3 linked regions of the Cystobacter fuscus DSM 2262 genome follow. The protein of the gene in region 3 interacts with the protein of the main gene of each other region in a pairwise test. Links are inferred from orthologs where the notes say so. Each region holds a gene or a part of one and is shown on either strand. Other genes may lie near its edges.

Region 1 (3,147 bases), on a different replicon or contig from region 3:
TCTGTGAGTGGCCCAACCGGCTGCCCAGACCGGGGAACGTGGACCAGCCATAGGCGAGCGGCAGGTGCACCACGTACACCCAGAGCGACGCGCGCCCCACGGGCCCGAGCCATCCATCCAGCCGTGCGGGCAGCAGCATGGCCAATCCCGCCGCCACGCCCAGCAGGCCCACCCGCCAGCACACCAGCGTGACGTCTCCGCCCCACCGGGAGGCCGCGCTCGCGCCCCACAGCGACACCACGCCCAGCATCCCCGTGCCCCCGCCCAGGAGAATCATCCAGTGCGGGATGCGCTTCACCCCCGCGAGCCCCAACCCCGCCACGCAGCCCACGAAGAAGTAGGCCGACCAGGGGAAGAGCGGGAAGTTGGACGTGCGGCCCACCAGGGCCTGCTCCAGCGCCAGGGGCCAGTGCCCCGCGGCCACCACCTGGCGCATCCACGGGCTCACCCAGGGAAAGAGCAGGGCGAGCCCCGCCAGCACCCCCATGCGCGGCCCCCGCCCAGCCACCACCGACAACACCCCCGAGCCGATCAGCAACGCCCCCGCCACGCCGTGCAACGCATCGAAGGCGAGGAAGTGCCGCCAGATCTCCACACGGCCCGCGAGCAGCCCCTCGAGCGCCCAGCCCGGCCAGCGCAGCACGTAGCCCCAGAACAACAAGAGCCCCACGCGCGGCAGATAGCGGCGCCACACCGGCAGACCGTGAGCACCCGTGCGCTGCACCGTCGTCGCGAAGGCCCACCCGGCCACGAAGAGGAACAGCGGCGCGGTGATCGCCCGGAGCGACCAGTAGGCCAGCATGCCCGTGCTCTGCCGGGCCGTGTCCGACAACACCGCGTCCAGCGTGTGCCCCATCACCATGGCGATCACCGCCACCGCGCGCGCCCGGTCCAGGCCGGTGTTGCGCGGGGTGGGGACCACGGCGGGCGGAGCGACGCGCACGTCCTGGGAAGCGACACCCATCATGAAACGCGAGGGGCTCGGCGGACTCAGACGCGCATCGGCATCACGACGGCCGTGAAGCTGCGGTCCCCCGGCGCATGCAGCACGCCCGGGCTGTGCTCATCCCCCAGCTCGAACGCCACCTCGTCCGTGTCCGTCACGCCGAGCACGTCGATGAGGTAGCGCGCGTTGAAGCCGATGGTGATGGCGGCCCCCTGGTAGGCGATGTCCAGCGCGTCCTTGGCCTCGCCCAGGTCCGGGTTGTTCGCCGTGATGAGCAGCTGGTTCTCCGTCAGCCCGATGCGCACCGCGTAGCTCTTGTCCGCGCTGAGCAGCGCGATGCGCTTGAGGCCCTCGAGCAGGCGCGTCTTGGGCACCAGCACCGCCTTGTCCCCCTCCTTGGGGATGACGCGCTGGTACTCGGGGAACTGCCCGTCGATGAGCCGCATCACCATGGTGAGGCCCGTCTTCTTGAAGAGCGCCGAGTTCTCCGCGAACCCCAGGTGGCACTCGGCGTCGGGCGCCTCGTCGAGCAGGCGCTTGAGCTCCATGAGGCCCTTGCGCGGGATGATGACGCCGCCCTTGAGCTTGAAGTCCCCCGCCAGCTCGCGCTCCACCAGCGACAGGCGGTGCCCATCCGTGGCCACCATGCGCACCTTGCCACCCGCCTGCGGCTCGAAATACACGCCGTTGAGGATGTAGCGCGTCTCGTCCGTGGAGATGGCGAACTGCGTCTTCTTGATCATCTCCAGGAGCGTGTTGCCCGTCACCTGCACCAGCGGCGCGTTCTCCTCGCGCGGCAGCTTCGGGTACTCCTCGGGCGCGGTGCCCACGAGCTTGAAGTGCGCGGGGCCACTGGTGATGTCCACGTAGTTGTTCGCCAGCTTCTTGAGCGTCACGTGCGCGTCCGGCAGGTTCTGCACGATGTCGAACACGTACTTGGCGCTCAGCGTCACCGCGCCCGGCTTGACGACCTCGGCGGCGTGTTCGGAGACGATGCCGATCTCCAGATCGAACGCCGTGACCGTCACCCCCGTCTTGGTCGCGGTGAGCAACACGTTGGCCAGGATGGGCATCGTCGTCTTGCGCTCCACGATGCCCTGGGCGCGGTAGAGGGCCTTCTTCAGCTCGTCGGCGGCGATGCGGAATTCCATCTCGGGGGACCTTGAAGAACCAGGGTGCGGGAGTAAGAGGTGGCGGCCCGGGAGGCCGCCTCGGTTCGGGTGTAGCCCGGCCCTCTCGGGTCGTCAACGAACGTGACGTCCGGAGTCATGCCGACTTGTCCGGCATCCGATCAAGGCGTCCAGCCCCAGGGACTCCCGCCTGCCCGGTATGTAGGACACGGCGGGCGCCCGGAAGGCACCACCCCCCGCGTCACCTCCTCCTTCAGGTTGGAACTTTGGGTTGGAATCCACCCGGTGGGACGGCGAGACTGCCCGCCCCCCCATGACCACCCAAGAGCCCGCCCAAGAGACCGTCGTCTACATCGTGAAGGACAGTGGCGTGCGCTGCATCACCGCCCCCTGCCCCGTCTACCTCGCCCTCCGGGCGGACCGGCCCGACGAGGCCGGGCTCAAGGTCACCGACCTCGACCTGTCCGCGCTGAGCCTGGGCGACGAGCAGCGCTCCACGCTCCTCAAGTCCGCCCACAAGACGGGCCCCGGCCTCAAGGTGGAAGCCACCGTGCGCACCGTCCCCCACGCGGGCCCCGGGGGCACCGCCACCATCCTGCGCGTCAGCCGGGTCCTCTGAGACCGAAATGGGGGTGGCATCCGTTCAGGGAGAGGATGAGACTGCGCCTCCTCCTCTCGCGAGACCCCCTGCCATGACCTCACGCTCGTCGTTGCTCGCCCTTCCCCTCGCGCTCGGCCTGCTCGCCGGGTGCACCAGCAACACCCGCCCCCCCGTCGAGGACCGACCCGCCGAGTCCGGTGGCACGCCCGCCGCCACCGGCGCCGAGGTGCCCCCTCCTCCTGCCCCCGCGTCCCCCCCCACCGCGCCGAGCGAGGACGTCTCGGGTGGCACCGCCGCCGCCAGCGACAGCAAGCCCGTCATCTACATCGTGAAGGACAGTGGCGTGCGCTGCATGGCCGCTCCCTGCCCTTCCCTGGTCGCCCGGCCGGCGGATGACCCCAAGGCGGAGGGCCTGCGCATCACCGACCTCGACCTGTCCGCGCTCGGTCTCACCGACGAGCAGCAGGGGC
Region 2 (3,141 bases), on a different replicon or contig from region 3:
CACGTCCGAGTCTCCTCCCCGGTTGACGACGTCGACCAGCGCCGCCTCGAACGAGGGCGCGTGCCACAGCTCCCAGTAGGCCAGGCGGAACGCCACGCGCACATGGTCCAGCTTGCGGTGCATGTGCAGCTCCGGCCAGTACAGCAGCGGATCGTTCTGGTTGGAGACCGAGAGGTCTTCCCGGACGTCGGCGGTGGCGGCGGAGATTTCCTTGACGAAGTCGCCGAGGGTGCGCCCGAGCTGCGCGCTCATCACGGCCAGCTCGCGCAGCGTGGCCTTGAACAGGTCCTCCTTGGTCAGCTTCTCCCCCGCGTGGAGCGCATGGGCGATGGACGCGTTGAGGGTGGCGCACGCGAGCAGACAGTGCGGATCGAAGTGCGTGAGCATGCTGTCGGCGAACGAGGCCATGGCACGCGTCGGGGCGTCCTTGGAGTAGAACACGCCGAGGGGCGCGGTGCGCGCCAGGCTGCCGTTGAGCGCCCGCTTGCGCCCATCCTTCAGCCACAGGCGCTGCGCGGCGTTCGCCTTGGGCAGGGTCGACTCGGCCATCTCGGTCAACACCTCCCGGGTGTAGTCGTCCATGCCCACGGCGTGCGGGCGCCACTTCAGGTAGCGGCGCATCTGGGCTTCCGTGTCGTAGGTGCCGGATTCCCGCAGGCCCCCGGCCAGGCAGCAAGCCATCTGGCCGCTCTCGCCCACCTGTCCCGGCTTGAGGGAGAACGGGCCTCCCCCGCGCATGTTCCGGTGGACTCCGTCGGACAGGCGCGGGAAGGCCGGGGCGACCAGCCGCCGGCCCTTGAGCGTGGTGCCCAGTGCGTCCCCGACGGCGAGGCCCAGGAGCGCGCCCCGGCCTCGCAGGCGTGGGTAGATGTCGGGAGGGGGGGCGGTGGGGCGGCGCGGGGGCATGGCGGGAGAGGGGTGGGGGTGAAGTGTCCGCGAAGTGTAGCAGTCTGCTTGCGAGCCTGGGGGACGTCCTCTAGAACCCCGCGCCATGACTGAGATCGCTCAAATCGTGGCGCGTGAAGTACTCGATTCCCGCGGAAACCCCACCGTGGAGGCCGAGGTGTTGCTGGCGGGTGGGGCCAAGGGCCGTGCGGCGGTGCCCTCGGGCGCCTCCACCGGCGAGCACGAGGCGCTGGAGCTGCGCGACGGCGACAAGGGCCGCTACCTGGGCAAGGGCGTGCGCAAGGCCGTCGAGCACATCACCGAGAAGATCGCCCCCGAGCTGGTGGGCATGGACGCGGCGGATCAGTACGCCGTGGACCAGCAGATGATCGAGCTGGACGGCACGCCCACCAAGGGCAAGCTGGGCGCCAACGCCATCCTCGCGGTGTCCATGGCCACGGCGCGCGCCGCGGCGGATGCCCACGGTCTGCCCCTCTACCGCTACATCGGCGGCTCCCAGGCGCGCACCCTGCCGGTGCCCCTGATGAACATCCTCAACGGCGGCGCCCACGCCGACACCCGCGTGGACGTGCAGGAGTTCATGGTGGTGCCCGCGGGCGCTCCCTCCTTCTCCGAGGGCCTGCGCTGGGGCGCGGAGATCTTCCACGCGCTCAAGAAGATCCTCAAGGGCCGCAAGCTCAACACCGCCGTGGGCGACGAGGGCGGCTATGCCCCGGACCTGCCGGCCAACGAGGAGGCGCTCAAGCTCATCATGGAGGCCATCTCCGCCGCGGGCTTCAAGGCCGGTGAGCAGGTGTTCCTCGCCATGGACGTGGCGGCGAGCGAGTTCTTCGACAAGGGCTCCAAGAAGTACAAGCTCAAGGGCGAGGGCAAGGAGTTCGACGCCTCGGGCCTGCTCGACTACTACCAGCAGCTCGTGTCGCGCTACCCCATCGTCTCCATCGAGGACGGCATGGCCGAGGACGACTGGGACGGCTGGAAGAAGATCACCGACGTGCTCGGCGGGAAGATCCAGCTGGTGGGAGATGATCTCTTCGTCACCAACGTGGAGCGCCTGAGCCGCGGCATCGAGGCGGGCACCGCCAACTCCATCCTGGTGAAGGTCAACCAGATCGGCAGCCTCACGGAGACCTTCGACGCGGTGCGCATGGCCCACAAGGCCGGCTTCACCTCGGTGATGAGCCACCGCTCGGGCGAGACCGAGGACACCACCATCGCGGACCTGGCCGTCGCGCTCGATTGTGGACAGATCAAGACGGGCTCGGCCTCGCGCTCGGACCGTATCGCCAAGTACAACCAGCTCCTGCGCATCGAGCAGGAACTGGGCGCGGGCGCCCGGTACGCGGGCATGAAGTCCATCAAGGGTCTGAAGGCCAAGTAGGCCCAGGTCGACAACCTTGAAGAAAGGCGGAGAAGTGGCCGGCACGCAGCAACCCCGCATCCTGGTGTGTAACGATGACGGCTACTTCTCCGAGGGGCTCAGGGCCCTGGTGGACGCGGTCAGTCCCCTGGGCGAGGTGTGGGTGGTGGCGCCCGACCGCGAGCAGAGCGCGGCCTCGCACGCCATCTCCCTCTGGCGTCCCCTGCGCCTCACGGAGATCCGCGAGCGCTGGTTCTCCGTGGATGGCACCCCCGCGGACAGCGCTTATCTGGCGATCCATCACCTCCTGAAGGATGATCGCCCGAAGATCATGGTGTCCGGCATCAACCACGGGGCCAACCTGGCCGACGACGTCAACTACTCGGGAACGGTGGCGGCCGCCCGCGAGGCGGCGCTGCTGGGCATTCCCTCCATCGCCTTCAGCCTGGTGTCGCGCGCCCCGTTCGATTTCACGCACGCGGCGCGCTTCGCCCGCTCGCTGGTGGCCGCCGCGCTCGCCCAGCCCCAGCTGCCCCCCCGGATGCTCTTGAGCGTCAACGTGCCCTCGGGCGAGCCCCGGGGCTACGCCATCACCCGCCTCGGCCGGCACTCGTACGGCTATGACGTGGTGGAGAAGGAAGACCCGCGCGGCCGCAAGTACTACTGGATCGGCGGCAGCACCTACGCGCACGAGGACCTGCCCGGCAGCGACTGCAACGCCGTGCACGACGAGCGCCTCATCTCCGTCACACCTCTCAACTTCGAGCTCACCGACACCCCCATGCTGAAGGACCTCTCGGGCTGGACCCTCGAGGGCTTCCCGGGCGCGGGCAGGGGAGGGGATTGAGGTTGCGGGGCGCGGCGGCCAGTCCGGC
Region 3 (2,919 bases):
AAGACGTCGGCGAAGGAGCGGAAGTCCATCGCCCCGCCCGTGAAGGTGGCGCGGTGCGCGCCGCCCTCGGCCACCGCGTGACGCAGGCGGCTCTTGAGCGCCTCACGGCTGGCCACGCCCACGGGATTGGTGACCTCGTCGGGCTGCAGCGCGAACAGCTCCTCGGTCAGTACCTCCACTTCGGTATCGCTCACGGATGAGTACCCCCGCTGACTTGGGCCGGGCATCAAGGCCGCGGCGCGGGGGCACTCAGCACCCCTCATGCCACGCGACCCGAGGCGGGGCTTCCGAGGGAGACGCCCTCGGCGAGCGTGGGGGCGGTGCTCCGGCCAGCGTCACGGCGCGACGCATGCGCGTTCCACCCGGACGCGGGCATACGGGGAAGCCGCCGAGCGTCTCGGCGCGCCTGGGTGGACTGGCTCGCCTGCTCAGGCGTCAGCAGTGAGCGAGTTCGCCCCAAGCAGGCGAAGAAGGATCTGCTGGTTGGCCGGAGGGCTCCGGGAAAAAAACAAAAGCCCTGGAGTTTCAACGGAGGTCCGCGAAACTCCAGGGCTTTTAATGGTCGGGGAGACAGGATTCGAACCTGCGACCCCTTGGTCCCGAACCAAGTGCTCTACCAGGCTGAGCCACTCCCCGTTACCGGTACGACCTCCGCCGGGACTGCTCTCGGGCCGACGAAGTGGGCGGGGATGTACCCGACCCACCCGGCTGAGTCAACGCCCAACGCACTGCTTTCCATTCCCTCGTGCACTCCTGGAGTCCCCAACGACCCATAGGTCATGAAACACCCATGGCTCCACCCTCCAACCCCCTCATCTTGCAGGAAATCCGCGCCGGAACGCCGCTTGCTTCGAGCATCCACCGAACCGCGCCATCCACCAGGGTACCATGCCTTCTCCGGTTGTCCTCATTTCCGACGACGAGCCGCTCGTCGTGTCCGCGCTCGCCCGGGAGGCCCGTCGCTCTGGCCTCACGTCCGTGGCGGACACCACCTCCCGGCACGTGATGGAGCTGGCCCGGCGGCACCGCCCCGCGGTCATCATCCTGGACATCCACCAGCACGAGGATGGAAGGGACCTGCTCGCCCAGCTCAAGCAGGACCCCCAGACACGGGACTGCAAGGTCATCATCCTCAGTGGCGTGGAGGACCAGTTCACCCGCCATGTGTGCTTCGAGCTGGGCGCGGACGCCTACGAGGTGAAGCCCTTCGATCACACCTTCATGACCCGGGTGGCGAGGATGGCGGGCCTCAAGAGCGTCTCGCCCGGGGACCTGTGCTCAGGAGCGTAGGGAGTGGATGGCGGCGGCGTAGTCCTTCGCGCCGAACACGTACGAGCCCGCCACCAGCACGTCCGCCCCGGCCGCCACCACCAGGCGCGCCGTCTCGGAGTTGATGCCCCCATCCACCTGGATGTGCGTGGTCAGCCCGCGCGCCTCGAGCATCGCGCGCAACCGGCGCACCTTGTCCACCGTATGGGGAATGAAGCCCTGGCCTCCGAAGCCCGGGTTCACGCTCATCAGCAGCACCATGTCCACCTCGCCCAGCACCTCCTCCACCGCCGACAGCGGCGTGGCCGGGTTGAGCACCACCGCCGGCCGGGCCCCCGCGTGGCGGATCTGCTGCAACACCCGGTGCAGGTGCGTGCACGCCTCCACGTGCACCGTGAGGATGTCCGCCCCCGCCTTGGCGAACGCCTCGACGTACTTCTCCGGCTCGACGATCATCAGGTGCACGTCGAGCGGCCGGGTCGCCACCTTCTTGATCGCCTGCACGATGACCGGCCCCAGGGTGATGTTGGGCACGAAGCGCCCGTCCATCACGTCCACGTGGATCCAGTCCGCGCCCGCGGCTTCCACCGCGCGGACCTCCTCCGCCAGGCGGCCAAAATCCGAGGACAGCAGCGAGGGCGACACGAGCACACGGCGGGTCATGGGCGCTACTTAGCCACTTCCCCACCTGATGGGTACTGGCTCGGTTGGAGAGCGAACAGACGAAGAAGGGGTTTCACTCGGAGGGGAAGCATCCGGCCCGGGAGGAAGCAGTGGCTCCCGAGGCCGTGGTAAGAAGCACCGTTACAGTCCGCGCGCCGTTTCCTCTCCGGAGCCTTCCCTGGTGCTTCCACAGACCCAGCCATCCGAGCCCGTCGATCTCAACCGGCGCCTCAAGAAGCTCACGTCCATCCTGGACGTCACCAAGGCGATGAGCGCCGAGAGGGATCTGGATCTGCTGCTGCCCCTCATCCTCTACGAGGCCAGCAAGGTGGTGGAGGCGGATCGCTGCTCGCTCTTCGTGCTGGACCGCGAGCGCAACCAGCTCTGGAGCAAGGTGGCCCAGGGCTCCAAGAGTGAAATCCGCCTCCCCATGGGCAGCGGCATCGCCGGGCGGGTGGCGGAGACGGGCGAGGTCATCAACCTGCCGGACGCCTACGCCGACGAGCGCTTCAACCGCACCTTCGACAGCATCAGCGGCTACCGCACCCAGAGCGTGCTGTGCGTGCCCATGCGCGACGCCAACGGCGAGGTCACCGGCGTCATCCAGGCCCTCAACAAGCTGAGCGGCGGCGCCTTCGACTCCGAGGACGAGGAGCTGCTGCTCGCGCTCGGCGCCCAGGCGGCCGGCGCCATCGAGAACGCCCTGCTCCACGAGGAGATCAACAGCCTCTTCGAGGGCTTCGTCTCCGCCTCCGTGGTGGCCATCGAGTCGAGGGATCCCACCACCGCGGGCCACTCGGGCCGCGTGGCCAACCTCACCGTCTCCCTGGCGCGCGCGCTCGAGCACGTGCACACCGGGCCCTACGCCCACACGCGCTTCAGCGCCACCGAGCTGCAGGAGGTGCGCTACGCCTCGCTCCTGCACGACTTCGGCAAGGTGGGTGTGCGCGAGCCGGTGCTCGTCAAGGCCGAGAAGCTCTACCCCCA

The links.
Region 1: the proteins of rpe (region 3) and dnaN interact in binary tests that used the Escherichia coli proteins (3 or more experiments, as listed by UniProt). The link is inferred for Cystobacter fuscus DSM 2262 from one-to-one orthologs.
Region 2: the proteins of rpe (region 3) and eno interact in binary tests that used the Escherichia coli proteins (3 or more experiments, as listed by UniProt). The link is inferred for Cystobacter fuscus DSM 2262 from one-to-one orthologs.

Annotation. Positions count from the first base shown.
Region 1 is NZ_ANAH02000004.1:714,554-717,700, reverse strand. Bases 45-3,042 are described here. They hold dnaN (DNA polymerase III subunit beta), read right to left. Parts: upstream 2,098-3,042; coding sequence 991-2,097; downstream 45-990. Other genes in these bases: D187_RS07560 (DUF6748 domain-containing protein), read left to right, coding at 2,769-3,042; D187_RS07565 (DUF6748 domain-containing protein), read left to right, coding at 2,390-2,695; D187_RS07575 (heparan-alpha-glucosaminide N-acetyltransferase domain-containing protein), read right to left, coding at 45-967. Also shown: more of D187_RS07575, read right to left, coding at 1-44; more of D187_RS07560, read left to right, coding at 3,043-3,147. UniProt on the Escherichia coli protein: Confers DNA tethering and processivity to DNA polymerases and other proteins. Acts as a clamp, forming a ring around DNA (a reaction catalyzed by the clamp-loading complex) which diffuses in an ATP-independent manner freely and bidirectionally along dsDNA.
Region 2 is NZ_ANAH02000064.1:276,806-279,946, forward strand. The notes cover bases 148-3,139. They hold eno (phosphopyruvate hydratase), read left to right. Parts: upstream 148-991; coding sequence 992-2,287; downstream 2,288-3,139. Other genes in these bases: D187_RS38425 (ADP-ribosylglycohydrolase family protein), read right to left, coding at 148-906; surE (5'/3'-nucleotidase SurE), read left to right, coding at 2,304-3,113; D187_RS38440 (peptidoglycan DD-metalloendopeptidase family protein), read left to right, coding at 3,116-3,139. In the rest of the region: more of D187_RS38425, read right to left, coding at 1-147; more of D187_RS38440, read left to right, coding at 3,140-3,141. UniProt on the Escherichia coli protein: Catalyzes the reversible conversion of 2-phosphoglycerate (2-PG) into phosphoenolpyruvate (PEP). It is essential for the degradation of carbohydrates via glycolysis.
Region 3 is NZ_ANAH02000001.1:915,531-918,449, forward strand. Bases 106-2,875 are described here. They hold rpe (ribulose-phosphate 3-epimerase), read right to left. Parts: upstream 1,933-2,875; coding sequence 1,279-1,932; downstream 106-1,278. Other genes in these bases: D187_RS03560 (Hint domain-containing protein), read right to left, coding at 106-194; D187_RS03570 (response regulator), read left to right, coding at 889-1,290; D187_RS03580 (GAF and HD-GYP domain-containing protein), read left to right, coding at 2,114-2,875. Outside these bases: more of D187_RS03560, read right to left, coding at 1-105; more of D187_RS03580, read left to right, coding at 2,876-2,919. UniProt on the Escherichia coli protein: Catalyzes the reversible epimerization of D-ribulose 5-phosphate to D-xylulose 5-phosphate.